DNA from 2 places in the Achromobacter sp. GQ309 genome. Region 1 is predicted to be linked to the other one. Evidence: predicted binding sites of a transcription regulator. Region 1 holds the regulator's gene; the other holds the start of a gene.
What was found. Region 1 encodes NrdR, which represses ribonucleotide reductase genes. Its sites were predicted from a motif close to CACNANATNTNGTG; they were not measured.

Region 1 (15,400 bases):
TGCGATCACCAGCGCCTGCATCGGCATGGAATTCTCTTCCATGAGGTAAGAAATGCACGGGTTGGAATTGATGACGATTTCGTACGCCAGCCCCTGCATGCCGCGGCGGTAGTACTGCTCGTTGCGGATGAATTCCTTGCCGTACGACCAATGCGGGTAGCCAATGGGCAAGCCCGCCGACGCGTACGCGTCCAGCATCTGTTCCGAGGTGATTACCTCGATCTGGTTCGGATACGTGTCCAAGCCGTATTCACGCGCAATCTGCGAGATCGCGTCGTCATAGGTCTGGATCAGTTCGAACGTCCATTCGGAACCCTGCGAGATCGGCCGGACACCGCCGTCCGATCCCGGCTCCACGAGCGCACCCATGTTGGCGTTCATGCGGTCTCCTTCTTGAACAGGTCGTGGAACACGGGAAAGATTTCCCCGCGGTCGCAAATGCGCCGCATGACGAAGTGCGGTTCCAGTTTCTGTTCATACTCGGCCCACAGACTGCTCTTGCGGGCTTCCTGCGAGTCGGGGATTTCGATGTAGGCAAAGTAGCGCGACGAAGGCAGCAGATGCTCGGCCAGGAATCGCGCGCTCTTGCCCGCATCGGCGCCAAACGAGTCGCCGTCGCTGGCCTGCGCCGCGTAGACGTTCCACGCGGACGGCGGATAGCGCTTTTCCAGGATCTCGCGCATCAGCTCCAATGCCGACAACACGATCGTGCCGCCGCTCTTGGGGTCGTAGAAGAACGTGTGCTCGTCCACTTCCTCGGCGTTGTCGGTGTGGCGGATGAACACCAGATCGACGTGCTCGTACTTGCGCGACAGAAACAGGTAGAGCAGCGTGAAGAAGCGCTTGGCCAGATCCTTCTTGCCCTCGTCCATGGAACCGGACACGTCCATCAGGCAGAACATGACGGCGCGCGCCATGGGGATGGCGACCGACACGCGGTTGCGATAGCGCAGATCCAGGTCGTCCAGGAACGGCACACGCGCCAGACGCTCGCGGCAATCCTCGACCTCCTGTTCCAGCTCGCGGATTCGGGCCTGCGACACACCCGCAGCCTTGGCCTCTTCCAGCGCGTCCTCGGCATCGCGCAGGTCGGCGCGCGCCTTCACGCCCAGCGACACGCGACGCGCCAGCGATGACTTCAGCGTGCGGCTGATGCTCAGCGTGCTGGGCGAGCCGGTGGTGGTGTAGCCGGCGCGCTGCCACTTTTTCTGGCTGACTTCGCCAAGCTGGTTGCGCGCCAGGTGCGGCAGTTCCAGATCCTCGAAAAAGAGGTTCAGAAATTCGGCGCGCGACAGGCTGAAGGTGAACTGGTCCACCGATTCACCTTCACCCGGCTCGGAGCCGCCCTCGCCCTGCCCGCCCTGCGGCCGGTCGAAGGTGTCGCCCTTGGCGAATTCGCGATTGCCCGGATGCACCAATTCGCGGTCGCCGCCCGCGCCGTGCCGGAATGTCGGCTCGGAGATATCGCGGGCGGGCAGATTGATCTCACCGCCTTGATCCATGTCCTGGATCGAGCGGTCACGGATCATCCCGTGTACCGCCTTGCGGATCTGATCCTTGTAACGCCGCAGAAAGCGTTCCCGGTTAACGGCGCTCTTGTTGCGACCGTTAAGACGGCGATCGATCAGTGAATTCATGATTCACCTCGCTCAGGAAGACTTCCTCACACGGAGATACCACTCGCACAGCAGCCTGACCTGCTTTTCCGTGTAGCCCTTCTCCACCATCCGGTCGACGAAGCTCTGGTGTTTCGTCTTGTCCTCGGCCGAGGCCTTGGCGTTGAACGAAATCACCGGCAGCAGGTCTTCCGTGTTCGAGAACATCTTCTTCTCGATCACTTCGCGCAGCTTTTCATAGCTGGTCCAGTTCGGATTGCGGCCGCTGTTGTTGGCGCGCGCCCGCAGCACGAAGTTCACGATCTCGTTACGGAAGTCCTTGGGATTGGCAATGCCTGCGGGCTTCTCGATCTTTTCCAGTTCATCGTTCAGCGCGCTGCGGTCGAAGCTTTCGCCGGTTTCAGGATCGCGGAACTCCTCGTCCTGGATCCAGCAGTCGGCAAACGTGACGTAGCGGTCGAAGATGTTCTGGCCGTATTCGGAGTAGGACTCCAGGTAAGCGGTCTGGATCTCCTTGCCGATGAACTCCGCGTAACGCGGCGCCAGGAAGCCCTTGATGAATTCCAGATAGCGCCGACGGATTTCGTCGGGATAGTCTTCACGGCCGATGCGCTGCTCCAACACGTACATCAGGTGCACCGGATTGGCCGCCACTTCGGTCTGGTCATAGTTGAAGACGCTGGACAGGATCTTGTACGCGAAACGCGTCGAGACGCCGGTCATGCCTTCATCCGTGCCCGCGTAGTCCTTGTATTCCTGCAGCGCCTTGGCTTTGGGATCGACGTCCTTCAGGCTTTCGCCGTCGTAGACCCGCAGCTTGGAATAGATGCTGGAATTCTCGGGTTCCTTCAGGCGTGTCAGCACCGAGAACTGCGCCATCATGTCCAGCGTTCCGGGCGCGCACGGCGCTTCGGACAGCGAGCTGTGATGCAGCAGCTTCTCGTAGATGCGGACCTCTTCGGAAACCTGCAGGCAGTAAGGCACCTTGACGATATAGATACGGTCAAGGAACGCCTCGTTGTGCTTGTTGTTGCGGAAGGTCTGCCATTCCGATTCGTTCGAGTGGGCCAGGATCGTGCCGTTGAACGGGATGGCCGAGAAGCCTTCCGTGCCCTTGAAGTTGCCTTCCTGGGTAGCCGTCAACAGCGGATGCAGCATCTTGATCGGGGCCTTGAACATTTCCACGAATTCGAGCAGCCCCTGGTTCGCCAGGCACAAGCCACCGGAATAGCTGTACGCGTCCGGGTCGTCCTGCGAATGGCGGTCGAGCTTGCGGATATCAACCTTGCCCACCAGCGACGAAATGTCCTGGTTGTTTTCGTCGCCCGGTTCGGTCTTGGCGATGGCGATCTGGCGCAGCACCGACGGATTCAGGCGCACCACACGGAACTTCGAGATGTCGCCGTCGAACTCCTTCAGGCGCTTGACTGCCCACGGCGACATGATGCCGGTCAGGTAGCGCTTCGGGATGCCGTATTCCTTTTCGAGCGTGTCGCCGAATCGTTCCGGATGGAACAGCCCGAGCGGCGATTCGTTCACCGGCGATCCCTTCAACGCGTAGATGGGAAAACTTTCCATCAGCGCCTTGAGCCGTTCGGCGATGGACGACTTGCCGCCGCCCACCGGTCCCAGCAGATAGAGGATTTGCTTGCGCTCTTCCAGTCCCTGCGCGGCGTGTTTGAAGAACGCGACGATCTGTCCGATCACGTCCTCCATGCCGTAGAACTCCTGGAACGCGGGATAGCGCCGGATGGTCCGGTTGGAAAACAAACGGGAAAGACGTGGGTCGTTGCGCGTATCCACGATTTCAGGTTCACCGATCGCGGCAAGCATGCGCTCAGCGGGGCTGGCGTAGGCCATGGGATCGCGCTTGGCGAGGCTCAGATACTCCTCGAGCGAGAGCTCTGATTCCTGCTCTCTTGCATACTGCGACTTGAAGCCTTCGACGATGTTTTGCACGGAAACCTCCTACATACAACACGCGAAAAATTCAATACGTCCCTACATGCCCATTGTGCATCAGCGCCTGCGAATTACTAAACAACTTCGCTGTTGGCGTTTTCGGCAAGTTGTTATGTTGCTTTCGCCACACATCAACCATAAGCACGATCGGACCCTTTGTGTTTAGGCTGCACCCCTTTCACACTAGTTCCGTCAGGGATTGCAACTAACGTGAGCAAGTTAACTCGTCGTCTCGAGCATAGACCCGCATATAGCGTGCCTGACGCAACCGCACATGAAATGGTCGGCAACGAAACGACGGAATGAGCGATATCCGATGGATTCTTGTTGGCCCGGGATAAACCCGGAGCGTTCGCCATGCGATCGCAGCGAACGGGCTGAACGGCGCTGGGCGACTTCGTTCAGTGGCGTGCCGGTCGGTGTTGAACTGCGCCGATTCGCGGCACGGGAATCCGTGGTGACGAGGGCGCGCAGCGGCTGTGCGGGTGGTCCGTGAGCGCGTAGCGCCAAGTCATGCTGCTTATGCTAAGCCCGTGACTCTTTTGTGGCAATTCATTTTGCGCGAATAATTGCTCGTGTAATCACGCGAAACGCCTTCGTGCGCGGTGTGGTGCGCGCCCATCGCGCATGCCGATTCGCACGCATCGACAGGGTGCATCGTGCAGACGCAAGCTGTGCGCGGCTTTCAAACGATTGGCAGCCGAACGCGCGGAGTGCTAACAACAAATCCGTTACGACAACGTGGGCAACGCCACGCTTTCCATCAATTGCCGCCACGTGCCTGCCACGCGCGCGCGCACAGACAGATCGGCGCCAACGCGCGCGATATCGGTAAATTCGTAGCGCCGCGCGGCGTCCAGGTGTTCGAGCATCGGCAAGCGCACCATGCCCGCCGCGTCGCCCAGCAGCACCGGCGCCAGATACAACAACAGTTCGTCGACGCAGCCGGCCGACACCAGCGCACCGCTCAGGCCCGCGCCTGCCTCGACGTGAACCTCGTTGAACTGCTGCTCGCCCATCCAGCGCATCATGGCAGGCAGATCGACGCGGCCAGGTTCCGTGCCCGGCAAGCACACCACGCGCGCATTCTTGTCCGCCAGGCGCGCTGCCTTCGCGGCATCTTCGCGCGCGGTGAACACGATGACCTCTGCGCCATCGAACAGCCGCGCGGTCTCCGGGATCTGGAATTGGCCGTCCACGACGGCCTTGCGCGGCTGGCGCGGCGTATCGACGTCGCGCACGTTCAGCTGCGGATCGTCCTTGAGCACGGTGCCCATGCCGGTCAGCACGACGCAGCTGCGCGCCCGCCAGCGGTGTCCGTCGGCCCGCGCTTCCGGTCCGGTGATCCATTGCGACATGCCGTTATGGAGCGCACTGCGGCCGTCCAGCGACGCCGCCATCTTCATCCACACCCACGGCAGGCCGCGGCTCATACGCGAAATGAAGCCGGCGTTCACCGCCAGCGCTTCTTCGCGGCAGACGCCGGTCGTCACCGCGATGCCCGCTTCGCGCAGCCGCGCCAGCCCCTGCCCGTTGACGAGCGGATTCGGATCACCCATGGCGACCACCACGCGCGCCGGCGGCGCCGCCAGCACCGCATCGACGCATGGCGGCGTGCGGCCGAAGTGGCTGCACGGTTCCAGCGTGACATACAGCGTGGAACCGGCGACCGTCTCGCCACGCGCTTGCGCATCGCGCAGCGCGCAGATTTCCGCGTGCGGGCCGCCCGGCGGCTGCGTCGCGCCTTCGCCCAGCACGCGGCCGTCACGCACGATCACGCAGCCGACCCGAGGGTTGGGCGCGGTGGTGAACATGACGGTGTGCGCCAGCGCCAGGGCGCGTCGCATCCAGAAGAGATCGTCGGAGTCGCGGGTAATGTCCATGCCCAGGATTGTATGTCCGCCGCGCACGAATCTGCCGCGCGGTCCGGGCGCTTTCCGGCTGCCACCCCGCCATGTCCGTTTTGGGCCGCCGGCCGTCTTGGAACGCGCTCGCGGATCCGCCCAATCGGGAGTAAAAATGGCGTCACCCCCACGAATCCATGGCCAGGAGGCCCGGAAATGAAACAGGCACTTATCGTCATCGACGTCCAGGAATCCTTTCGCCAACGTCCGTTTTGGGACGAATCGGAGTATCCGGCGTTCATTTCGCAGATCCAGCCGCTGATCGACGCCGCCGCCGCGAAGGACATGCCGGTCCTGCAGGTATTCCACACCAGCCCCGCCGACGACCCCGCCAATCCGTTTTCGCTCGCCTCCGGCCACGTCAAGACGCTCAAGGAATTGCGAATTTCTCCCACGGCGGTGTTTCACAAGACAGTGCATTCGTCGCTGTACGCCAAGGACGAGCATGGCGCCTCGTTGCACGATTGGCTGCTCAAACACGGCATCGAAGGCATCATCGTGGCCGGCATCCGCACGGAACAGTGCTGCGAAACGACGTCGCGCCATGCCAGCGACGCCGGCTTCAAGGTGGTGTTTCCCACCGACGCCACGCTGACCTTTGCCATGCAAAGCCCGTCCGGCAGGAACTACACGCCGGCCGAGATCCGCGACCGGACCGAGCTGGTCCTGCAGGGCCGTTTTGCCCGCATCGTGCGCGCGGCCGACGCGCTGGCCGCGTAGCGTCCGGTTGGAGGCGCAGATGATCCCGGTGTATTTCGTGGTGCCGCGGGGCATCGTCCTGCTGGACCTCGCGGGTCCGGCGGAAGCCTTCCGCGTGGCCAACAAGCTGTGTCCGGGCACGTTCGCGCAGCATTTCTGCGGCCCTTCCCGCGACGTCGAAAGCGGCATTCCGGGCCTGCATTTGGCGCACGTGCAACCGCTGCCGGCGGCCGTGCCCCGCAATGCGCTGGTCATCATCTCGGGCGTGGTGGGCAAACACACGCGCCTGGAAGACGACGATGCGCGCGCCATCGTCGACTGGCTGGCGGTTCGCCACCCGGCCGACGGCTTCACGTTGATGACGGTCTGCGCGGGCGCGCTGTTCGCGGCCGCGGCCGGCCTGACGCGGCAGCGCGAGTGCACCACGCATCACACCTGTCTGGAACAGCTTGCCGCGTTGGATCCCACTGCCCGCGTGCTGGACAACCGCATCTTCGTCGAGGACGGGAATCTGGTCAGCAGCGCGGGCATCACGGCCGGGATCGATCTGGCATTGCACATGGTGTCGCGCCATTGCGGCCCGCGCGCGGCCAGCGAGGCGGCGCGCGACATGGTCGTCTACCAGCGCCGGGCGGGCTCGGATTCCGCGTTGTCGCCCTGGCTGGACCATCGCAGCCATATGCACCCGGGCGTGCACCGGGTCCAGGATGCCGTCATCCGCGATCCGGCTGCGCCCTGGTCGGCCCAGTCGCTGGCGGATCAGGCGCACACCAGCGCCCGCCATCTGACGCGCCTCTTTCGTGAACACGCCGGCTGCACGCCGATGGACTACCTGTATCAGATCCGCGTGGCGCTGGCGCGCGACCTGTTGCGCGACACCCGGCTGGATCTGGAACGCGTGGCGGAAAAGTCCGGATTCGGGTCGGCGCAACACATGCGCCGGGTATGGCGCAAGTTTCAGCCCCTGACGCCAAGCCTGATGCGGGGGGAGTTCACGCCTGGAGATGCCCCGCGCGGGACGCCAATGCAATGAACGGCGCCCCAGGCGCCGTTCATGATCGGTCAGGGCGCGCCGTGTGGCGCTAGTCCTTGCGCAGCTTGCCGGGCAGCAGCGGCCCCTGCATCTCGCGGATCGCCTCGACGAACTCGCCGATGTCCTCGAAGCTCTTGTAGACCGAGGCAAAGCGCACGTAGGCCACCTTGTCGAGCTTGCGCAGTTCGTTCATGACCAGTTCGCCGATGTGCTCGGACGGCACTTCGCGCTGGCCGCTGGCCAGCAGTTGTTCCTCGATGCGCGCGACGGCCGCATCCACGTCTTCCGTGCTGACGGGGCGCTTGCGCAGGGCCAGGCTCAGGCTGGCGCGCAGCTTGACCGGATCGTATTCGCTGCGGCTGCCATTGCGCTTGACGATCGAAGGCATGGCGAGCTCCACCCGTTCATAGGTGGTGAACCGCTTGTCACAGGACAGGCAACGGCGGCGACGGCGAATGGCGTCGCCCTCTTCGGAGACCCGGCTGTCGACGACCTGCGTTTCGGCATTGCCGCAAAATGGACACCGCATGTGTGATCCCTAAAGGCGCTGAAGGCAAAAATTAAGCATATTGTAACGACGGCATGATGCAAAGCGGCATTAGGGACGAATCCGACGCCGCCGCGACATCGGCGCATCGTGCGGCAGATGCCAACGCCTGCCCGCCATAAAGATCAAGGGACGGCACCTTGCGGCGCCGTCCCTTGGTATGACTCTGCCCGGAAAGCGGCCAGGCCGCGTCCGGGGCACCTGCTTACTTCTTGCCGTACACCGGCAGACGCGAGGTCAGTTCATTGACCTTGGCGCGCACGGCGGCGATGTTCGCTTCGTCGCGCGGGTTGTCCAGCACGTCGGCGATCAGGTTGGCGGTCAGCTCGGCGTCGGCTTCGGTGAAACCGCGGGTGGTCATGGCCGGCGTGCCCAGGCGGATGCCGCTGGTCACGAAGGGCTTTTCCGGGTCGTTCGGGATGGCGTTCTTGTTGACCGTGATGTGGGCCTGGCCCAGCACCGCTTCGGCTTCCTTGCCCGTGATGCCCTTGGAACGCAGGTCCACCAGCATGACGTGGCTTTCGGTACGGCCCGAGACGATGCGCAGGCCACGCTTGACCAGCGTGTCGGCCAGCACCTTGGCGTTCTTGACCACTTGCTGCGCGTAGTCCTTGAACGAGGGTTCCAGCGCTTCCTTGAAGGCCACGGCCTTGCCGGCGATGACGTGCATCAGCGGACCGCCCTGGATGCCGGGGAAGATTGCCGAGTTGATGATCTTCTCGTGCTCGGCCTTCATCATGATGACGCCGCCGCGCGGGCCGCGCAGCGACTTGTGCGTGGTCGAGGTGACGAAGTCGGCGTGCGGAACCGGGTTGGGGTAGGCGCCGCCGGCGACCAGACCCGCGTAGTGGGCGATGTCGACCATGAACAGCGCGCCGTTTTCACGGGCGATGCGGGCCATGCGTTCGAAGTCGATATGCAGGGCATAGGCCGATGCGCCTGCCACGATCAGCTTGGGCTTGTGTTCCTTGGCCAGCTGTTCGACCTGCTCGTAGTTCAGGACTTCGTTTTCATCCAGGCCGTACGAGATGAAGTTGTACAGCTTGCCCGACGCGTTGACCGACGCGCCGTGCGTCAGGTGACCGCCTTCGGCCAGGCTCATGCCCAGCACGGTGTCGCCCGGCTTGAGCACGGCCATGTACACGCCCTGGTTCGCCTGCGAGCCGGAGTTGGGCTGCACGTTGGCGGCCTCGGCGCCGAAGATCTGCTTCAGGCGGTCGATGGCCAGTTGCTCGACCACGTCCACGTATTCGCAACCACCGTAGTAGCGCTTGCCCGGGTAGCCTTCGGCGTACTTGTTCGTGAGCTGCGTGCCTTGCGCTTCCATGACGGCCGGGCTGGCGTAGTTCTCCGAAGCGATCAGCTCGATGTGCTGCTCTTGGCGCTGATCTTCCTTCTGGATGGCGGCCCAAACGTCCGGGTCAGCCTTGGACAAGGTGAGGTTGCGGTCAAACATGACGGGGGTTTCCTGAGGCGGTAAAAGGAAAAAACGAGAGAGAAGAAAACGGCGTCGGGCGGGTAAACCCGCAGAATGCTGAGTAGTTTACCCCGTCATGCGGGATCATTTGCGCTCAAAACGGCCTGAACCGGCCCAATTTCCGGCGGACGGGCGCGAAAACCACGGCATCGCCGCGGGCCGGGAAACGGCTCTCATGACGACTTGAGAAAGATTCATGCAAAGGGCGCGGGCAATAAAAAGGGCCGCGCTTGGCGGCCCTGCGTACATGGCGGTGTCGATCAGGCCGACGTGGCTCCGATTTGCTTGGGCGCCAGCGCCGGATTGAGCGTATAGGTGCCGGTCAGCGACGCTTGCGCGAGCACATGCTTCTGCATGGCACGCAGCGCGTCTTCGCCGGTGAAAGAGCCCTGCAAGTTCAGGCTAGGCACGTCCAGGGCGTACAGCGTAAAGATGTAGCGATGGACCAGGGCATCGTTCCAGGGCGGGCACGGACCGTCGTAGCCGAAGTACTCGCCGCTCATGTCGTGGTCATTGGCGAACCACGACGAATAGGAATTGATGCCTTGGCGCGCGTCCATGGGGGCCAACGGGCCGCCCTTGCCGCGCGGCGTGATGCCGTTGGAAAACGCGCCTTCGTCGATCTCGCGCAGGTCGGCCGGCAGATCAACCAGCACCCAATGGAAGAAATCCACGCGGGCGAGGTCGGCAGGCACTTCGCGGCCTTCCTGGTTGACGTCGTCAGGACGCGAGGGCACATCGGGATCGTGGCAGATCAGTGCAAACGACTGCGTGCCCGCAGGGACGTCGTCCCAGGAGAATTGCGGGTTGCAGTTGTCTGCCAGCGCGACGTGCGATTGCGCATCGATCTTGCCGAAAGCATAGCGTTCGGGAATCGACTCGTGATCGGAAAAAGACAAACTCGAAAGTTCCATGTCGTGCTCCTTTAAATGCCGCAAAGGCGCCAGGCGTTTGTATGTACCCTGAGCGTATCAAAACTTCGCATTTACGGGTTCAAGTTAACACGCGCAAACTTGCGCTTGCCCACCTGAACGACGTAAGTCCCGGCCGGCAATTGCAACGATTTGTCTTCCACGCGATCGCCGTTGACGCGCACGCCGCCTTGCTCGACGTTGCGCTGCGCTTCCGAGCCGGAAGCGACCAGCCCCGCTTCACGCAACAGCTTCAGGATGCCCACCGGCGCGCCGCCGATGTTGACTTCGGGCATGTCGTCAGGAATGGCGCCGTCGCGGAACCGTGCCTCGAACGAGGCCAGCGCGTCGTCCGCCGCCTTGGCCGAATGGAAACGCGCGATGATTTCCTGGGCCAGCATGACCTTGGCGTCGCGCGGATTGCGGCCGCCGTCGATCTCCTGCTTGAGCGCGGCGATGTCCTCCAGCGAGCGGAAGGACAGCAGCTCGAAGTAGCGCCACATCAGCGTGTCGGAAATCGACATGAGCTTGCCGAACATGGAATCGGGCGACTCCGAAATGCCGATGTAGTTACCCTTGGACTTGGACATCTTCTCTACGCCGTCCGTCCCGACCAGCAGCGGCATCGTCAGGATGCACTGCGGCTCCTGTCCATATTCCTTTTGCAGCTCGCGTCCCACCAGCAGGTTGAACTTCTGATCGGTGCCCCCCAGCTCCAGATCGGACTTCAGCGCGACCGAGTCGTAACCCTGCATCAGCGGATACAGGAATTCATGCACCGAGATGGGGATGCCGCCCTTGAAGCGCTTGGTGAAGTCTTCGCGCTCCATCATGCGGGCGACCGTATAGCGCGATGCCAGCTGGATCATGCCGCGCGCGCCCAGGGGATCGCACCATTCGGAGTTGTAGCGGATCTCGGTGCGGGCCGGATCCAGCACCAGGCTGGCCTGGGCGTAATAGGTCTTGGCGTTGGCCTCGATCTGCTCGCGCGTCAGCGGCGGGCGCGTGCTGTTGCGGCCGCTGGGGTCACCGATGGTCGAGGTGAAATCGCCGATCAGGAAGATGACGTTGTGCCCCAGGTCCTGCAACTGGCGCATCTTGTTCAGCACCACCGTATGACCCAGGTGAATGTCCGGCGCGGTCGGATCCAGGCCGAGCTTGATGCGCAGCGGCACGCCGGTGGCGCGGCTCTTGGCCAGCTTGCGGGCGAATTCGGACTCGACCAGCAGTTCATCGCAGCCGCGCTTGGCTATACGCAGATCCGCTTCGACTTCGGGGGTAATGGGGGCTTCGGTGGGTGACATGACAGGGGGCCCAAGGCGGCTTCAGCCGACAAAAAGGTGTAAAAAGTGACGAAAACTATCGTAAATTCTAGCCGAATCGGCTAGGATACCGGCCTAATCATACGCAACTGCCATATGTACGCAGGTGCGTTCGCTCTACCATCCCTTGTTCACAGATGCGCCCCCGCGCCAGCCCTTGCCCCGGAAACGTGGCGCGCGAGGGCCGTTCGTGTACCGCACCCTGCGAGTTCAAGCCACCTGAGAGGGTATTTTCACGATGACTCGTGGCCTCCACGAACTGGCGAGTGGCCTCAAGCGCAAAGTCGCTGCCGTATTTGCGCCCGTTGAGCCCAAGCCCCATCGCTCGGGACTTTTCCGCCGCACGCTTCTCGTCACCGCAATTGGTCTGTTCGCAGGCGCCGCCGCTCTCGGCATGGTGCAGCAACCCGACCGCACCGAACTCCCCCCCTCGCGCGTCATCCAGAGCATTCTGCCGCTGACCGCCGAGCAAGTCGAAGTCAGCACCCCCAGCGCCGCCCCCTACATCAGCGAAACCCGGATCCGTCCGGGCGACACGCTGTCGGCAGTGCTGCAGCGCCTGGAACTCGACGCGCCCAACCTGCAATCCTTCCTGACGCACGACGCCAGCGCCCGCAGCATCTACAAGCTGTATCCCGGCCGCTCGGTGCAGGCCGCCACGGACGAACAGGGCAATCTGGTCTGGCTGCGCTACATCCACACTCCCGGCAATGAAACCGACGGCCAGGTCGTGACGCGCATGCTGCACGTCGCCCCGTCCGGCGACAGCTACAAGGCCGAGGAAGTCACCGAAAGCACCGAACGCCAGACCCGCGTCGCCGTCGGCACCATCAAGTCCTCGCTCTTCGGCGCCACGGACTCCGCCGGCATCCCGGACTCGGTCACCATGCAGATGGCCGACATCCTCAGCGCCAAGATCGACTTCCTGCGCGACCTGCGCCAAGGCGATCAATTCCGCGTGGTCTACGAAGTGCGTTCGCACGACGGCCGCTACGCTGGCGCTGGCCGCGTGTTGGCCCTGGAATTCATCAATGGCGGCAAGACCTTCAACGCCGTCTGGTTCAGCCCCGACGAAAAGTCCGGCTCCTATTACGACTTCGACGGCACCAGCCTGCGCGGCGCATTCCTGCGCACCGCCCTGAAGTTCAGCCGCATCAGCTCGACGTTCGGCATGCGCATGCATCCCATCCACAAGACCTGGACCGGACACAAGGGCGTCGACTACGCCGCGCCGTCGGGCACGCCGATCCACTCCACCGCGGACGGCACGGTCGAATTCTCGGGCTGGCAGAACGGCTACGGCAACGTGGTCATCGTCAAGCACCACGGCAAGTATTCGACGCTGTACGCGCACCAGAGCCGCATCGCCGAAGGCGTCACCAAGGGCTCCAAGGTTTCGCAAGGCCAACTGCTGGGCTATGTCGGTTCCACCGGCTGGGCCACCGGTCCCCACCTGCACTACGAATTCCGCGTCGACAACCAGCCCATCGACCCGCTGTCGGTGGACCTGCCCGTGGCGCGCGCCCTCGAACCCGCGGAAGTCCGCGCGTTCAACCAGGCGGTCGGACCGTACAAGCAGCAGATCCAGTTGCTGACGCAATTCCAGCAGACGCTGCCTGACGCGCTGACCAACGTGGCCAGCCGCTAAGGCAGGTCCGCACTAAACAGGCCCGCGCGCAGCGGGTGCGGCGGCGGGGCGAAAAGCCCCAGCCGCCTTTTTTATTTGGAGGCGCCCGTGAATGCCACCCTGCCCTTGCAGCAAGACCGTCGCCCGCTCTACATCGGCCTGATGTCGGGCACCAGCGTCGATGGGGTCGACGGCGTGCTGGCCCGCTTCGAAGACGGACAACCGCCGCAGGTGCTGGCCAACGCCAGCCTGCCCATGCCGGAAAATCTGCGCCGGGAGTTGCTGGCACTGAACGTTTCGGGAGGCGACGAGCTTGCCCGCGCCGCGCTCGCGGCCAATGCACTGGCGCGCGTGTATGCCCAGGCCGTGGCAAAGCTGCTTGCGGATGCCGGCGTGGCCGCAGCCGACGTCAGCGCCATTGGGGCACACGGCCAGACCGTGCGGCACCGACCTGACCTGGGCTACACGCTGCAGCTCAACGCGCCTGCCCTGCTGGCGGAACAGACCGGCATTTCGGTGATCGCCGACTTCCGTACGCGCGACGTCGCCGCAGGCGGCCAGGGCGCGCCGCTGGTGCCCCCGTTTCACGCCGCCATCTTCGGCGCCAGCCACGGCCGCGCCGTGCTGAACCTGGGCGGCATTGCCAATGTGACACTGCTTGAGCCGGGGCTGCCAGCGCGCGGCTTTGACACCGGTCCAGCCAACGTGTTGCTGGACGGCTGGTGCCAGCGCCATCTGGGCCGGCCTTACGACGCCGGCGGCCGCTGGGCCGCGACAGGACAGGTGCTGGCGCCGCTGCTCGAACAACTGATCGGCAGCGAGCCGTGGTTCGGTTTGCCGCCCCCAAAGTCCACGGGCCGCGACCTGTTCAACATGCAGTGGCTAGACGCCCGACTGGCGGAATTCGACGGTGCCGCGCCCGCCCCTCAAGATGTGCAGGCGACGCTGCAGCGGCTGACCGCCAGGACGGTCGCCGACGCGATCGATCGGGCCGCGGCGGGGACGCAGGAGGTCTTTGTGTGCGGCGGCGGGGCGCACAACGCCGGCCTGATGCAGGAACTGGCGTATTGCCTGCAACGCCCCGTTCGTCCCACCGATGCGCTAGGCGTGCCGGCGCAGCAGGTGGAGGCCTTGGCATTTGCGTGGCTGGCGCATGCGTTCATGATGCGCAAGCCGGCCGGCCTGCCCAGCGTGACCGGCGCACGCGGCCCGAGGATTCTTGGAGCGCTGTATCCGGCTTGAGCTCCGCATCAGGCCCAGGCGGCGATCTGGGCTTGGCGCCAGGCCCACCGTAGGGACGCACCGCATCGCGCGCAGAATCCCCGCCGCGCACCAAGCGCCGCCCCAATGCAAAAAGCCCTTCGGAAAACCGAAGGGCTTTTCCTTTCCTGCCTTGGCGATTACACCGAGAACGAGGAGCCGCAGCCGCAGGTGGTGCTGGCGTTGGGATTGCGGATGACGAACTGCGCGCCTTCCAGGTCTTCCTTGTAGTCGATCTCGGCGCCGACCAGGTATTGGAAGCTCATCGGGTCGACGAGCAATTGCACGCCGTCCTTGTCCAGCACGGTGTCGTCTTCGTTGACGACTTCGTCAAACGTGAAACCGTACTGGAAGCCGGAACAGCCGCCGCCCTGGACGAATACGCGCAGCTTCAGTTCGGGGTTGCCTTCTTCGGCCAACAGGTCTTTCACTTTGGCGGCAGCCGAGTCGGTGAACACCAGGGGAACAGGCGGGGGGGCCTGAAGGTCGACGGTTTCGGTCACTGCATTCATGGTTCACTCCTGGCCGAATCGGCCATATTTCAGTGAGCGGCGTCGCCGCTCGTATGGTGTCACTATAGCGCAGGGCTTGACCAGACTCAAAGTTCCAGTTTGACACTGCGCGATGCGCGGACGGTTTCACCCTCGAGGACGCTAACGGTCACACTTTCGGGGACAAATCCCTCGGGCACGGCCAGGATGCCCTGGCTGCGCTGGTATTGGTCGAACTGCAGGGCAAGCGAGGCGGCGGCCAGGTTTTCGCCCGTGGCCGTGACGGGACCGGTTTCGGCCTTGACCTGCATGGGCGCGAGGTCGACGGTGACGGTTTCGCCCTTGAGCACGCCTGTGGCCTGAAAGCGCAGGGCGCCCGCGAAGGGCGTGCCGCCATTGCGGCCGCTGCGCATCAGCAGCACCTTGTAGCGCAGACCGCCGCCTTCGCGGTCGATCTGAACGCCCCGGATGTCCACAGACCCCTCAGGACCGGGCGGCAGCAGTTGCTCATAGAACGCGAGCTGGTCGCGTACGCGGCCGACTTCGGCTTG
Region 2 (15,400 bases), on a different contig from region 1:
CAACGCATGCCGCAATTGCCGGACGTGCCGACCTTCGCCGAAGCGGGCATGCCGGAGGTGTCGTTCGTCGGCTGGTACGGATTGGTCGCGCCGGCGAACACGCCGACTCCGGTCATGCACACCTTGAACCGGGTAATGGCGGAAATCATGCAGGACACTCAGGTGCGCAAGCGCGTATCGGAACTGTCACTGAATCCGGTCTTCCTGCCAGGTCAGGCTTTCCGCGAGCAGATTGCGATAGAAATCGCAACTTTCAGCGCCATCGCCCAGCGTGCCGGCATAACGCTGGAATGACGGCCGGCGGGACGCCAACCGGGGTCCCGCCCCCATTTCTGCAAATGACTCAGTTCGGATCCATGCGGCTGATCTTCGATCCTTGCAGACCCATCCCCGCCATCAGGCCCTGCTCGCCAAACGGCACCGCGTACACGTCTTGCGTCAAGGTGGTGGTCGAGATGCTGGCGGCGTAGCCCTGATCCACCACGACCAGGCTGGGCCCCGCCCCCAGACTCCACCCGTCGCTCTGATCCAGGTACGCCAGCGCCGGCTCATTCATGAAGAACAGCGCGTACGAAAACTGCTGAGCGCCGGCCTGGAACCCGAAAGACAGTGCAGATATCGAATAGAACCCTTCTACCTGGCCGCGGCGGATCAATGCGCCCGAGCCGCGCTCGCCGCCGACCAGGAAGCCGCCCTTGATGATGTCGGGAAACACCAGCACCGCGACAGCCTGCTTGCCCAGTTCACGCATGCGTGGATCCTGGGAGTAAAGCTGCTCCAGCGCCGCCATCGCGTCGGCGCCGATCTCCGCCGCCGACGCGGCCCGCGCGGACGGTGAGACGCTGACCAGGGCGGAAAAAGTCAAAAGGCTGGCGCAGAGCCAGCCAAGGAACTTCACAGGCAACACGGACGCGCGATTCATACGGCCTCCCCGGTTAAGAAGGACGCGCGCCGATTGCGCGCGTCCGACCTGCCGGCTCAGTATTCGCAGCCGCCCCGCACGTGTCAATGATCCGTTCTTACCCGTGCGGGCGCGTCCTCATACCTTCGGAGGCGTGGTCTCCCGCTCCGGATGGCGGTGTTTGCCCAGCGCCGCGATGAACGCCTGCGGATCTTCCCCGCCCAGCAGCAGACCGCCATCGTTCGGATCGGGATCGATGCCTGCGGCCGCGTAGACCTGCACGCCGTCGCCAATACCCATCAGCGTCTTGCCGTGCCGGTAGGCATCACGCAGGAACTCAAGCGCCCGACCGTCGGCAGCCAGGAGCGCCGCGGCATCCGCGCCGCCCGCCACCACCGCCCCGTCGAACACGCCGGACGGATGGTTGTCCAGCGACGCATCCGCATCGAACGCGCCGCCGTCGGCGGTCTGGACGGGACCAATGCGCTGACCCACCAGCCGCACGACGGCGCCCGCCTGAATCAGCGCGTCGGCCACCGCGGATACGGATTTGCCATCCACGCCTTCAGCCGCCAGGATGGCGACCTTGCGCGTAGCTACGCTGCCGTCGCCCGGCCGCGCGGTCAGGGACAGCGATGGCGACACCTGCACTTCGGGCTTGGGCGGGTTCTTTATGGCGCGCGGCAACGGGTCCGGCAGGGCCATGCCGAGCTGATCGGCCACCCCTTGGGCCAACTCGTCGGACACGTTGCGCAGGGACGCCACCATGCGCTGGCGGATCTGCGGCACGGTCACCTTGCTGAGCTCGAACGCGAAGGCATCGACGATGTGCTTGCGCTCCCAGGCGGTCTGGCTGTCGTAGAACAGCGTGGCCTGGTTGTAGTGCTCGGCAAACTTTTCGGGATGCCCGCGCAATTCGTCGCTCGTCACCGGTTCCGGGAACGACACGAAGCCGTCCATGCCCGCCTGGAACGGGCAGCCGCCGGCCAGCGAATTGGGCTCATAGGCCACCCGGCCGCGATGGATGGCTTGGCGGTGCATGCCGTCGCGCTGGTTGTTGTGCACCGGCGCCAGCGGCGCGTTGATGGGAATCTCGTGGAAGTTCGGGCCGCCCAAACGCGAGATCTGCGTGTCGACGTAGGAATGGATGCGGCCAGCCAGCAGAGGGTCATTCGTGAAGTCCACGCCGGGCACCACGTGCGCGGCGCAGAACGCCACCTGCTCGGTCTCGGCAAAAAAGTTGTCGGGGTTGCGGTCCAGCACCATGCGGCCAATCGGCACGACCGGCACCAGTTCCTCGGGCACGATCTTGGTGGCGTCCAGCACGTCGAAGCTGAAACCTTCGGCCTGATCTTCGGTGAAGACCTGCACACCCAGTTCCCATTCAGGGCCATGGCCCGCGTCGATCGCTTCCCACAGATCGCGCCGGTGATAGTCCGGGTCCGCGCCCGACACCTTGACCGCCTCGTTCCACACCTGCGAATGCGTGCCCAGGATCGGGTTCCAGTGGAATTTCACCAGCCGCGATTCGCCCTGCGCGTTGACGAAGCGGAACGTGTGCACGCCAAAGCCCTGCATCATCCGGTAGCTGCGCGGAATGGCGCGGTCCGACATCGCCCACATCAGCATGTGCGTCGATTCGGGCATGAGCGACACGAAGTCCCAGAAGGTGTCGTGCGCGGAAGCCGCCTGCGGCATGCCATGGTGCGGCTCGGGCTTGACCGCGTGAACCAGGTCCGGGAACTTCATTGCGTCCTGGATGAAGAACACCGGCATGTTGTTGCCGACCAGATCCCAGTTGCCCTCGTCCGTGTAGAACTTCACGGCAAAGCCGCGCACGTCGCGCGCCGTATCCTTGGACCCGCGCTCGCCAGCCACGGTCGAAAATCGCACGAAGACCGGGGTCCGCTTGCCGGCCTCGGCAAACAGCGACGCAGCGGTCAGGTCCGTCAGCGGCTTGTAGCACTCAAAGTAGCCGTGGGCAGCCGAGCCGCGCGCGTGCACGATGCGCTCGGGGATGCGCTCGTGGTCGAAATGCGTGATCTTTTCACGCAGGATGAAGTCCTTCAGCAGCGCCGGCCCGCGCAGCCCTGCTTTCAGCGAGTGCTGGTTGTCGCTGATGCGCACGCCCTGGTTGGTGGTCAGGGCTTGGCCGCCGCCGTCCGCGCGCACGCGGGGCAACGTACCGTCATTCTGGTTTACGCCCGGCGTGGCGGCGTCGCCCGTCTTGTCCGAGACTTCCTTCTCGGACAGCGAGCTTGCGCCCACGGCGGGGTCCACCGTGCCCACGTGTGCGCCAGCGTAGGGACAGCGCGCGGCCTGCTCGCCGTACTCCGCTTCCTTGTTGGCGTTATGGGGGATGGCGCCTGTGGTGGCGCCCACGGCAGCCGCGCGCTGGAGCGCGGGGTGGGTCGGCTTGCCGGCGGGACCGGTGGCCGGACCGCTGTCGGTATTCATGTAGGCGGTGTCGAGCGCGCCGCCCTTTGCTGGCTTCTTGCTTGCCATGATTTTTTTCTCCTTAATGGGTCAGCATCGTTTCGCGCGCCTGCTCGGCACGGGACGCACCAATGGCGGTTTCCACCTTCTTTACCTCTTCGGGCGGCGGCAGCACGGCCGGGAAGCCCAGCGACTCGATCCACAGCTCGCGCGACCAGCCTTGCGTGTGATACAGGTGATGGTCCTCATCGGTAGCCACGGCGTCATAGGCCTGTTTCAGGATCTTGGCTTCTTCGCCCGATTGCTGCTCGGCAATCAGCCCGATCAGCGACCAGTTGGCGTGGTCCTTGGTCTCTGCCAGCACCACGCATTCGGTCGCCACCAGTTGAGCCGCGGCCGGGTCGCCGGCGTTGATGGCCATCTTCATCGCCCGCACCAGCGATTCGCCCAGGTGACGCACCACGTCGCGGCCCGGCGACTTGGCCTGCGGGTCCAGCTTCAGTTGTTCGAACACCGTCAACAACACACGGCGATGGGTGCGGGTTTCTTCCAGATACCCCAGCCATTCTTTCTTCAGGTCTTCATTGATGGCACAGCTGACCGCAGTCTCGTAAATGGCAAGGCCGCCGATCTCGGTTTCCAGCGCCTGGTACAGCAGCTCCTTGATCTGGCGGGCGTTTCCGGCTTTGCGTTTCATGGTTGGGCTCCTTGTCGTAGGTCATCAACGATGCGCACGGCGGGCGATCGCTTCCGATGGAGGCGCGAACACAGCAATTCGCGTTCCCGAGGCTGCGTCCGCCGAACCGGGCAGGCGATTGCCGCCGTGAGAGCAGTGGCGGCCCGGAAGCTGTGCAGAAAATACAAAGCGCTCCAAAGCCGGACGCCGCGCCGATTCCCGTAGAATCGGGGGCATTACCCACAACAGCGCAAGGGCTTCGCGCCACCCGGCAGGCACAGCGACCCGCGCAACAAAGCAGCCGCATGACCATGAACGACCTCTGCGCCATCGCGATGGCCTTGCTGCTGACCTACGCCGGCATGGCTTGCCTGGCGCTTGCCACCCCCCGTCACTATCACCAGGTCTGGACGCGCAATCCGCACGCCGGCCACACGCGCGTCCTGCGCGGCGCCGGGGTCCTGTTGATGGGGCTGGCCATCCTTCCCTGCGTGGGCCTGTGGGGCGACGTGCTGGGGATGGTGGTCTGGCTGGGCTGGCTGTCCGCAGGCGCGCTGCTGTGGTTCGGCCTGCTGTCATGGGCCCCGCGGCCGGCCGCCGGCACGGCGGCGGTCGCGGTGGCGATTTCCCTGCTGGGCGTGAGCATCGGCTTCTGATCCGGCCGGGCCGGCCGCAGGCGCCGGGTGCGACCGATCGCCGCATTGCGCAAATTCACGACGGTTTTCGGCCATTTGATGCGGGTCAACCGGCATCCAGATCCAGCGGTTCCAGCACCATATGTGGTGATAGAGTCTTCGCACTCCACTACATATGGTGCCAACAATGGAAATCCAACACATCCTCAAGCGTGACGGCCGCGTCGTTGCATTCGATAGCGAGAAGATCGCGCAAGCCATGGCGGCGGCGGGCCAAAGCACCGGGGAGTTGGACCTGCAAGGCGCACGCGCGCTGACCGGCACCGTCATCGCAAAGCTGGACGGCAACGTCTGCCCCGGCGTCGAAACCATTCAGAACCGCGTCGAAGACGTGCTGGTCCAGGCAGGCCACTGGCGCACGGCGCGCGCCTACATCGTCCACCGCGAGCAGCACGCCCGCCTGCGTTCGCTTCGCCATACGCTGGTCGACGTCGAAAGCGCCATGGAAGAGTATCTGGAACAGCGCGATTGGCGCGTCAACGCCAACGCCAACCAGGGCTACAGCCTGGGCGGCCTGATCCTGAACGTCGCCGGCAAGGTCACCGCCAACTACTGGCTCTCCAACGTCTTCACGCCGGAAGCCGGCCAGGCCCACCGCGAAGGCGACATCCACATCCACGACCTGGACATGCTCAGCGGCTACTGCGCCGGCTGGTCGCTGCGCCAGTTGCTGACCGAAGGCTTCAACGGCATTCCCGGCAAGGTCGAGTCCACGCCCCCGAAGCACATGTCGGCCGCTATCGGCCAGATCGTCAACTTCCTGGGCACGCTGCAGAACGAATGGGCCGGCGCGCAGGCGTTCAGCTCGTTCGACACCTACATGGCGCCCTTCATCCGCCGCGACGCGATGACCTACGCGGACGTCAAGCAATCCATCCAGGAACTCATCTTCAACCTGAACGTGCCCAGCCGCTGGGGCACACAAACGCCCTTCACCAACCTCACGTTCGACTGGACCTGCCCGGCAGACCTGAAGGACCAGATCCCTTACGTGGGCGGCGAGGAAATGCCGTTTTCCTACGGCGACCTGCAGGCCGAGATGGACATGATCAACCGCGCGTACATCGAGGTCATGATGGCCGGCGACGCGAAGGGCCGCGTGTTCACGTTCCCCATCCCCACGTACAACATCACGCCCGATTTCGACTGGGACCATCCCAATACCGAGCGCCTCTTTGAAATGACGGCGCGCTACGGATTGCCGTACTTCCAGAATTTCCTGAACTCCGACCTGGAGCCGCACATGGTGCGCTCCATGTGCTGCCGCCTGCAGCTCGACCTGCGCGAACTCCTCAAGCGCGGCAACGGCCTCTTCGGTTCGGCCGAGCAGACCGGGTCGGTCGGCGTGGTGACCGTGAACTGCGCCCGGCTGGGCCATACCTGCCGCGGCGACGAAGCCCGGCTGTTGGAGCGGCTGGACTACCTGCTGGCGCTGGGCCGCGACGTGCTGGAAACGAAGCGCAAGGTCGTGCAGCGCTACATCGACCAGGGCCTCTACCCCTACACCCGCCGTTACCTGGGCACGCTGCGCAACCACTTCAGCACGCTGGGCGTGAACGGCATCAACGAGATGATCCGCAACTTCACGGACGATGCCGAAGACGTGACCACGCCCGCCGGCCACGCCTTTGCGGTGCGCCTCCTGGACCGCGTGCGCCAGCGCATGACCGAATTCCAGGAAGAAACCGGCCACCTCTACAACCTTGAAGCCACGCCGGCCGAGGGCACCACGTACCGCTTCGCCCGCGAAGACCGCAAGCGCTACCCCGGCATCCTGCAAGCGGGTACGGACGCCCAGCCCTACTACACGAACTCCAGCCAGTTGCCGGTGGGCTACACGGACGATCCCTTCCACGCGCTGCAACTGCAGGAAACGCTGCAAAGCAAGTACACGGGCGGCACCGTGCTGCACCTGTACATGAACGAGGCCGTGTCCACCGCCGAGGCCTGCAAGCAACTCGTGCGCCGCGCGCTCACCAACTTCCGCCTGCCTTACATCACGGTCACGCCAACGTTCTCCATCTGCCCGAATCACGGCTACCTGGCCGGGCACCACGAGTTCTGCCCCAAGTGCGACGCCGAACTGCTGGCCAAGCAATCGTCTTGCTGCACCCCGGCCTAGCGTTGCCGGGATCCGGGGCGGTGCGCAACCTTCCGGCGCGCGCCGTCCTTTACCCGCCGGGCAAGCGTCCGGCATCACTTTCCGAGGAAAACCTATGCAAACCTTGACCGCTCCCGTCGCCGCGTCCGCTCCCGCTGTCCAACTGGACGACAGCCAGCGCGTGCGCTGCGAAGTCTGGACCCGGGTGATGGGCTACCACCGCCCGGTTTCTTCCTTCAACACCGGCAAACAGGGCGAATTCAATGAGCGCCGCTTCTTCGTCGAACGCAGTGCCTGAAGGCGGATCGCCCCAGGGCAACTCGCAGGCCGGCGGCGCCGGCCGGCCCGCCGCCCAGGCCATTCGCCTGCTGGCGGATCGGCCGGCCTATGCCGCACCGCCGCAGCCGGTTATCCAGCCCCTGCCCCGGCACTCGCCCGCCGTGGGCGGGCTGGTGCCTTTTTCCACCGTCGACTGGCCCGGCCAACTGGCCGCGGTCGTCTTCATTTCGGGCTGCCCGTGGCGCTGTCACTATTGCCACAACGTCGAACTCCAGACGCGCGCCGCCCGCTATGACTGGCGCGAGGTCCGCGCCTTCCTCGAAACCCGCAAGGGCCTCCTGGACGCCGTTGTGTTCTCAGGCGGAGAGCCGCTGAGCGAGCCGCGCCTGCCCGCCATGATCCGCGACGTCAAACGCATGGGCTACCGCGTGGGCCTGCACACCGCGGGCATCTACCCGCTACGGCTGGCCGACGTGCTGCGTCATCTGGACTGGGTGGGCATGGACATCAAGGCGGACGCCAAGGGTTACGACGACATCACGGGCCGGCGCGATTCCCAGCGACCGGCGCTGGCGTGCCTGACGCAGTTGCTGTCCGCCGGACTGGATTTCGAATGCCGCATCACGTGGCATCCCGACTGGCTGGACGAATCGCGGCTGATGGCGCTGGCGCGGGAACTGGCCCGCCGCGGCGTGCGCCAATTTGCGGTGCAGGCCGCGCGCGCCGCGCCCGGCGCACCCGTCGCGCGAGCGCTCAGCAACCAGGCGCAGGGCGAGCTGCGGCAGGCCTTTCAGGAATTCTCCTATCGCTGATCCAGATGCGCAGCCAGGGTGGCGTGGAAGCGCGGCGACACCACGGCGCCCACATTGCAGCGGGACCACGGCGACACCGCCGTGGGATCCACGCTGAACACGCGACCCGGCGCCATGATGACCTTCTCGGGCATCAGCGCCGCGGCCAGCGTCAGCGAATCCGCCACGCCGGGAAACGCAGCCCACAGATACAACGAACTGGTCGGCCGCGTGAACACCTGCGCGCCCAGCGAATCCAGCACCTGCAACGCCTGGCCGGTCGCAGCTTCCAGCCGCTGCCGCAGACGCACCAGATGCCGCTCGTAATGGCCCTCGCGCAGCATCACGTCCACCATGCGCTCGCAATATTCAGAACTGCTGACGTGCACCAGCGCCTTCAGATCGGCCAGGTCGCTTGCCAGCGCGGCGTTGCACGCGATGAAACCCACGCGCAACGCCGCCGAGAAAGACTTCGAGAAGCTGCCGATGTAGATGGTGCGCTCAAGCTGATCCAGCGCCGATAGCCTGACCGACGACGTGGGCTTGAAGTCCGCCAGGGGGTCGTTTTCGACCACCATCAGGTTGTAGCGCTCTGACAGTTGCAGGATCTTGTAGGCCTTGGCGGGCGACATGTCCGAGCCGGTGGGATTGTGCGCGATCGACTGCGTAAAGAAGAGGCGCGGCTTTTCGCGCTGCAGCAACGATTCCAGTGCAACGACGTCCGGCCCGTCAGGCAGGCGCGGCACGCCCAGCATTCGCACGCCGGCCAGCTTCAGCTTGCCAAAGAGCGGGTAGTAGCCGGGATTGTCCACCAGCACCGTCGACCCCGGCGGCAGGAAGTAGCGGATCACCAGATCCATTGCCTCGTTGGCGCCATGCGTCAGCACCAGTTGCGACGGCGTGGTGTTGATGCCCACGTCGCCCAGCTTGCGGACCAGGCTTTCGCGCAGCGGCGCATAGCCAAATCGGCTGCCGTAGCGGAACAGCGCGCCCAGCCCCGTGCGCACCACCTTCTGGTGATACCGATCCATGCGCATGTCCGCCAGCCACTCCACCGGCGGAAAGCCGTCGCCCACGGCGACCGCATCCGGTTGGGTCTTGAGCTGTTCGCGCATCAGCCACACGATGTCCATCGCCCGGCTCAATTGCCCCGGCTCTTCGTCCGCGGCCGGGCGCGCGTGATCGACGTCCAGCACGTAAAAGCCCGAGCCACGCCGGGGTTCGACCAGCCCGCGCGCCACCAGCATTTCAAACGCCACCACGACTGTGTTCTTGGCGTAGCGGTGCAGTTGCGCCAGCTCGCGCAAGGACGGCAGCTTGTCGCCCGCGCGGTAGACGCCGTCGGCGATCTGCTGGCCGATCAGGTTGGCCAGGCTCTCGGCGATGGGCGCCGCGCGCTGCGGCCTGCCCGGCGAATTGGCGTCATCCACGTTGCGATCCCCGTCTTGTCGTTGCCAAAATTGGTGCAGTGCGATGGTACTGTTTGCCCAAACTGTACCTCTGAATAGCGGTACAGTTTACCTAGAATCAGGCCACTCGATTCTTATACGGAGACACGCCATCGTGGCCGATTCACGCCTGCCCAACTTCCGGGCCCTCACCCCCGCCCAACGCCTGGCCTTCATTGCCGACGCCGCCTCGCTTACCGATGAAGAGCGCCAAATGCTGGCCGAGCCCGGCGCGCTGAACCTGGCCCGCGCCGACGGCATGATCGAAAACGTCCTGGGGACGTTCGAGCTGCCGCTGGGCGTGGCGGGCAACTTCCAGGTCAATGGCCGCGACGTGCTCGTGCCGATGGCCGTGGAAGAGCCGTCCGTGGTGGCGGCCGCCTCGTTCATGGCCAAACTGGCGCGAGAAGGCGGCGGCTTCGAGACGTCCAGCACCCGCCCGCTGATGCGCGCACAGGTGCAGGTCCTGGGCCTGACCGACCCGCATGGCGCGCGCCTTGCTCTGCTGCGCGAACGCGAACGCATCCTGACGCTGGCCAACAGCCGCGACAAGGTGCTGATCGAACTGGGCGGCGGCTGCCAGGACATCGAGGTCCACGTGTTCCCGGACACGCCGCGCGGCCCGATGATCGTGATGCACCTGATCGTCGACGTGCGCGACGCCATGGGCGCCAACACCGTCAACACCATGGCCGAGGCCGTGGCCCCGCTGGTCGAGGAAATTGTCGGCGGCTCGGTCCGCCTGCGTATCCTGTCCAACCTGGCCGACCTGCGGCTGGCCCGCGCCCGCGTGCGCCTGACGCCGCAGACGCTGGACACCAGGGAGCGCAGCGGCGCCGAGATCATCGAAGGCGTGCTGGACGCGTACACGTTCGCCGCCATCGACCCGTACCGCGCCGCGACGCACAACAAGGGCATCATGAACGGCATTGACCCGGTCATCGTCGCCACCGGCAACGATTGGCGCGCGGTCGAGGCCGGCGCGCACGCCTACGCCGCCCGGTCGGGCCGCTACACGTCGCTGACCCACTGGGAAAAGGACACGTCGGGCGCACTGGTCGGCAGCATCGAGATGCCCATGCCTGTGGGCCTGGTCGGCGGCGCCACCAAGACCCATCCGCTGGCGCGGCTTGCGCTCAAGATCATGGACGTGCGCTCGGCGCAGGAGTTGGGCGAAGTCGCCGTGGCCGTCGGCCTGGCGCAGAATCTGGGCGCGCTGCGGGCGCTGGCCACCGAAGGCATCCAGCGCGGCCACATGGCGCTGCACGCCCGCAACATCGCGCTGGTGGCCGGCGCCACGGGCGCGGAAATCGACGAGGTCGCCAAGCGCATGGCCGCGGAAAAAGACGTCCGCACCGACCGCGCGCTGGCCTTGCTGGAGGAGCTGCGCGCGTCCCGATAACCCGCACGGCGAGTACCCGAGGCGGCGCCGGTCACCCCGCGCGCCGTCCGATAAACACAGGAGAGAGACATGAAACAAAGCCCTCAGGCGCCGTCCACGCGCCTGGCTGAAGTCTGGAGCGACACCGTGGATCTCAGGCATCTGGCCTGGGCCATCGGCATTGGGATCTCGGTCAGCGTGGCCGGCTTCTTTGCCGCCAGCCGCTGGCTGCGCGGCGTGGTGGCGTCACCCGAGCTCGCGCACGCATACGCGATGCTGGCCGGGCTGGCCGGCTGCGTGCTGGCTGGCGTGATCTGCGCCCGACTGTTCCCGCCCAAACGCGAGGTCGTCGAGCACAGCGCCACGCACGATCCTGCCTGGCGCGCCGAAGTGCTGGCCGAGCTGGCCGAACAGCCCGGCGGCCTGGGCACGCTGGCGGACCTGCCCGAGGCCGTGGTGCGCGAGCTGAAGGAACTGGACCTGTACGACCTGTTCGCGCAGCCCGCGGCGCCCGCCATCTCTGCCGCTGCCGCCGATGTTGCCGACCCCCGGCGCGGCGCCGCCAAGGAGGCCTTGGCATGAGCCCCGAACTGCTTGAACAAATCATGGTGGCCGCGGGCATGGGCCTGCTGGGCGCGGTCGTGTTTGCGGCCATCGGCCTGGTGTCCGGCACCGATGAAACCACGACGCTCGCGCCGCTGACGCTGCTGGTCGTGCTGCTGGGCGTGCCGCCCGCCGGCGTCTTCACGTTCTTTCTGGCGGGCGCGGTGGCCAAGCACATGACGCACGCCGTGCCGACCGCGCTGCTGGGCATCCCGGGCGACACCCTGGCCACGCCGCTGCTGCAGGACGCGAACATGCTGCGCAAGCTGGGCGTGCCGCACATTGCGCTGCGCAAGATGGTGTCCGGCGCCATCGTCGCCGCCTTTGTCGCGGTGCCGCTGGCGGTGCTGTTCGCCGTGCTGCTGGCGCCGTTCGGCGCCGCCATCACCAAGTCCGCCCCATGGATCTTCCTGGCCGCCGCATTGCTGATCGCGTATTTTTCCGCGGGACGCTGGGCGGCGGTGGCGCTGCTGGTGCCGTTCGTCATGGTGATCATTGCGCTGCAAAGCCTGACGGCCAAGTACGGCGTCAAGCTCAGCATCAGCTACTTCCTGGGCATCGCCATCGGACCGCTGATCGCCGACCTGTTCACCGTGCTGTCGCCGCAAGGCCGCGGCAAGATGATGCGCGACAAGGTGCGCACGTTCTCGCTGGCGCCTGACGTAAAAGGCTGGTCGGGCTACTTTCCGAACCCGCTGAAAGTCATGGACCGGGTGCAGACGCGCTGGACGCTTGCCACCGCAGCCGTGTCCAGCGCCACCTTCGTGTTCAGCCCGGTCGCCATGACCGTCGTGCTGGGCGAGCTGGTGGGCTCGCGCGTCAAGCACGCCTATCACCGGCTGACGACGGTGCTGAGCGCGCGCAACGGCGTGACCGAGGCCACCTACATCGCCGAGGCCCTGATTCCGCTGATCGCCTTCGGCCTGCCCCTGAGCCCCGTGGCGGCGGGACCGGCCGCGCCGCTCTTTAACGCGCCGCCGCGGTTCACGGTGGATTCGGCAACCGGCCAGACGCACAACCTGCACAACCTGCTGAACCATTGGGAATTCCTGGGTTACGGCATGCTGGCGGTGCTGCTGGCGGCAGTGGTGTCCTATCCCTTCGCCATGAACTTCGCGCGCCGCGCCGCGCTGTTCGTGTCGCGCCGCGTCAGCCACGAGGCCATCATCGCCACGTTTGTCGGCCTGATCATCGTGATCAGCGTCTGGGAAGGCCAATTCCTGGGCCTGCTCGTCATCCTGACCATGGGCCTCATCGGCGGCCTGCTGTCGCGCCTGTTCGGCTTCAATACCGGCGTGCAGTTCATGGGCTACTACACCGCCGTGCTGTCCGGGCCGGCGATCATCAAGCTGCTGGGATAAAAACGTGACGGATGGGCGGGATCTGTCTGGCCCCCGCCCATTGCCGCACCAATTGATCCTTCGCAAGGCGGCGCTCCCCACGTTGCTCTAGCCTCTGCTCTCTTGACCAGAGGAAAGACTCATATCATGACGTGGTTCAAATCACTCACCCTCGCCGGACGCGAGTTGCTGCCCATCGTGCAGGGCGGCATGGGCGTTGGCGTATCCGCCCATCGCCTGGCCGGCGCGGTTGCCAGCCAGAACGCCGTGGGCACCATTGCCAGCGTCGATTTGCGCCATCACCACGCCGATCTCGTGGAAATAACCGAAAAATGCAATGACCGCGACACGATCGACACCGCCAACCGCGAGGCCCTGCATCGGGAGGTCCGCGCCGCGCTCGATACGGCGCAAGGGCGCGGCCTGGTGGCGGTAAACGTCATGAAAGCCGTGCGCGACCATCCCGCGCTGGTGCGCCAAGCCTGCGAAAGCGGCGCCGAGGCCATCGTCATGGGTGCAGGCCTGCCGCTCGACCTGCCTGAAATGACGGCCGACTTCCCCAAAGTGGCGCTGGTGCCCATTCTCTCCGAAGCGCGCGGCGTTGCAGCCGTGCTGAAAAAGTGGATGAAAAAGGGCCGTCTGGCCGACGCCGTCGTCATCGAACACCCGGGTTACGCGGGCGGCCACCTGGGCGCGGCACGAATCGACGACCTGCACAGCGAACGCTTCGATTTCAAAAAGGTGCTGGCCGATTGCCACGCCCTTTTCACTGAACTGCAACTGGGCCGTGACGCCCCCCGCCTGATCGTCGCGGGCGGCGTCGGCAGCCACGAACAGGTCCGCCACTGGCTCAGCAACGGCGCCGATGGCGTGCAGGTCGGCACCGCGTTCGCCGTCACCCACGAAGGCGACGCCCACGAAAACTTCAAGCGCGTCCTGATCGACGCCGACCCCGCCGAACTGGCGGAATTCACCAGCGTGGCCGGCCTGCCGGCACGTGCGGTCGCCACGCCGTGGCTGACGCGCTACCTGCGCCAGGAAGGCACGCTGCAAGCCAACACCCGTGCCGACCCGCGCCGCTGCAGCCAGCGTATGGACTGCCTGACGCAATGCGGCCTGCGCGACGGCATCGCCAAGTTCGGCCAATTCTGCATCGACCTGAAACTCGCGGCCGCGATGCGTGGCGAAGTCAGCCGCGGTCTTTTCTTCCGCGGCGCGTCCAAACTGCCATTCGGCAATGCCATGCGTTCCGTGCGCGAACTGATGGATTACCTGCTGCACGGCGAGATGCCCGCCGCGGCATAGATCAGCAGCCCCTCTCAGATGATCTCCGGCAGCCGCCGCAGATCATCGATCACTTCAAAGGCGCCCTCGTCCAGCAACCGCTGCCGCTGTTGCGGTCCGTTGTGCGAGGCGCCCACAAACCCCACTGCCCGCATGCGCGCCGCACGGGCAGCGCGCACACCCGGCACGCTGTCCTCGACCACGACGCAATCCAGCACCGCGGCCCGCATCTGCCGCGCTGCGTACAGAAAAACGTCCGGCGCCGGCTTGCCCTTGGCCACCTGCGCAGTGCTGAACACATGCGGTGCAAACGTCTCCCACAGACCCACCATCTTGAGCGCCGCCTCCAGCTTGGTCGGCATGCTGCTGGACGCGACGCACAGGTCCAGCCCGCGTTCCTTCAATACCTTCAGCGTCTCGTGCACGTGCGGCAAGGGGCGCAGTTCGGTGCGGAACGTGCGATCCAGCCGATCGGCATACTGGCGCGCGAAGCCTTCGGGCAACGCGCAGGCGTGCTCTTCCTGCAACGTGCGCCACATGTCCGCATCCGGAATGCCGGCAAAGCGCAGCGCGGCCTCTTCGGGCGTGATGGCGATGCCGTGTTCGGCCAGGGCGCTGGATTGGGCGCGCGCGGCGATGATTTCGCTGTCGATCAGGACGCCATCGCAATCAAAGATGACCAGGCGCGGGGCGGGCGTGTGCATGTAACCTCCAACGTGTTCGGCCGCTCCATGATAGGCCAGCCCGGTTACAGCGAAGCGCCCGCCTCATGACCGGCACCGAGTGACCGACGGCGCGCGCTGCCAGGCCTTGTCAAAGGTTGGTGCCCCCGACGCGCCGCAGCCGCCAGGCGACGGCCACGCCCGCCAGTCCTGCCGCCGCCACGATGAACGACGCGGAGGACCAGCCAAAGCGGTCGATCGCGCCGCCCACCGCCACGGGTCCGATGACCTGCCCCAGATTGCTGCCCTGCATGACCAGCCCCACCGACGCCGCGGTCAACGCCGGACGCGGGGCCGCCTGCGGCGCGGTGCCAAGCAGCGTCGCAGGGATCAGCCCGCCCACGGCCGAGAACAGCACGCACAGCAGAAAGGTGGTCATGGCCGGCAGTGCGGAACCGAAGATCAGCAGCGACACGGCCGCCATCACCGCGCTGGCGCAGGCGATCAGCGTGGACCGCCGCCAGCCGCGTGCAAGCAGTACGCCCGCCCCCAGATTGCCCACCACGTTGGCGGCGCTGGCGATGGCGCTGTACAGCCCGGCCGCCGCCAGCGTCAGCCCCAGTTGCTCCATGAGCAGCACCGGCAGGAAGGTGAACAACGCGAAGAACATCAGGCTGTAGAGCGTGAATGACAGCGCCAGCAACATCGGGCCGGCCGCGGCCATGGTGTCGACCGTGTCCTGTCGTAGCCCCTGCCACGACAGGGCCGCGCCGCGAGGCGTGGGCGGCGCCAGCACGGCGATG

Region 2: the regulator NrdR is predicted to act here: its motif matches at 4,816-4,829, upstream of AC6CIE_RS04485 (ribonucleoside triphosphate reductase).

What each region holds. Positions count from the first base shown of each region.
Region 1 covers NZ_JCAXDP010000004.1:581,919-597,318, reverse strand. Annotated here, with positions in the region: gene AC6CIE_RS15925 (SpoVR family protein) at 1-381, opposite strand, end outside; gene AC6CIE_RS15920 (YeaH/YhbH family protein) at 378-1,637, opposite strand; gene AC6CIE_RS15915 (PrkA family serine protein kinase) at 1,650-3,566, opposite strand; gene ribD (bifunctional diaminohydroxyphosphoribosylaminopyrimidine deaminase/5-amino-6-(5-phosphoribosylamino)uracil reductase RibD) at 4,310-5,425, opposite strand; gene AC6CIE_RS15905 (cysteine hydrolase family protein) at 5,639-6,202, shown strand; gene AC6CIE_RS15900 (GlxA family transcriptional regulator) at 6,222-7,214, shown strand; gene nrdR (transcriptional regulator NrdR) at 7,264-7,743, opposite strand; gene glyA (serine hydroxymethyltransferase) at 7,967-9,217, opposite strand; gene AC6CIE_RS15885 (YbhB/YbcL family Raf kinase inhibitor-like protein) at 9,499-10,152, opposite strand; gene tyrS (tyrosine--tRNA ligase) at 10,224-11,453, opposite strand; gene AC6CIE_RS15875 (M23 family metallopeptidase) at 11,710-13,119, shown strand; gene AC6CIE_RS15870 (anhydro-N-acetylmuramic acid kinase) at 13,207-14,340, shown strand; gene erpA (iron-sulfur cluster insertion protein ErpA) at 14,499-14,870, opposite strand; gene AC6CIE_RS15860 (DUF6776 family protein) at 14,957-15,400, opposite strand, start outside.
Region 2 covers NZ_JCAXDP010000001.1:955,617-971,016, reverse strand. Annotated here, with positions in the region: gene AC6CIE_RS04510 (Bug family tripartite tricarboxylate transporter substrate binding protein) at 1-294, shown strand, start outside; gene AC6CIE_RS04505 (lipid-binding SYLF domain-containing protein) at 344-922, opposite strand; gene AC6CIE_RS04500 (catalase) at 1,040-3,406, opposite strand; gene AC6CIE_RS04495 (hypothetical protein) at 3,420-4,034, opposite strand; gene AC6CIE_RS04490 (DUF3325 domain-containing protein) at 4,319-4,669, shown strand; gene AC6CIE_RS04485 (ribonucleoside triphosphate reductase) at 4,836-6,830, shown strand; gene nrdD (anaerobic ribonucleoside-triphosphate reductase) at 6,925-7,107, shown strand; gene AC6CIE_RS04475 (anaerobic ribonucleoside-triphosphate reductase activating protein) at 7,073-7,900, shown strand; gene AC6CIE_RS04470 (aminotransferase-like domain-containing protein) at 7,891-9,309, opposite strand; gene AC6CIE_RS04465 (hydroxymethylglutaryl-CoA reductase, degradative) at 9,440-10,729, shown strand; gene AC6CIE_RS04460 (hypothetical protein) at 10,799-11,290, shown strand; gene AC6CIE_RS04455 (tripartite tricarboxylate transporter permease) at 11,287-12,672, shown strand; gene AC6CIE_RS04450 (NAD(P)H-dependent flavin oxidoreductase) at 12,799-13,956, shown strand; gene AC6CIE_RS04445 (HAD family hydrolase) at 13,971-14,639, opposite strand; gene AC6CIE_RS04440 (MFS transporter) at 14,749-15,400, opposite strand, start outside.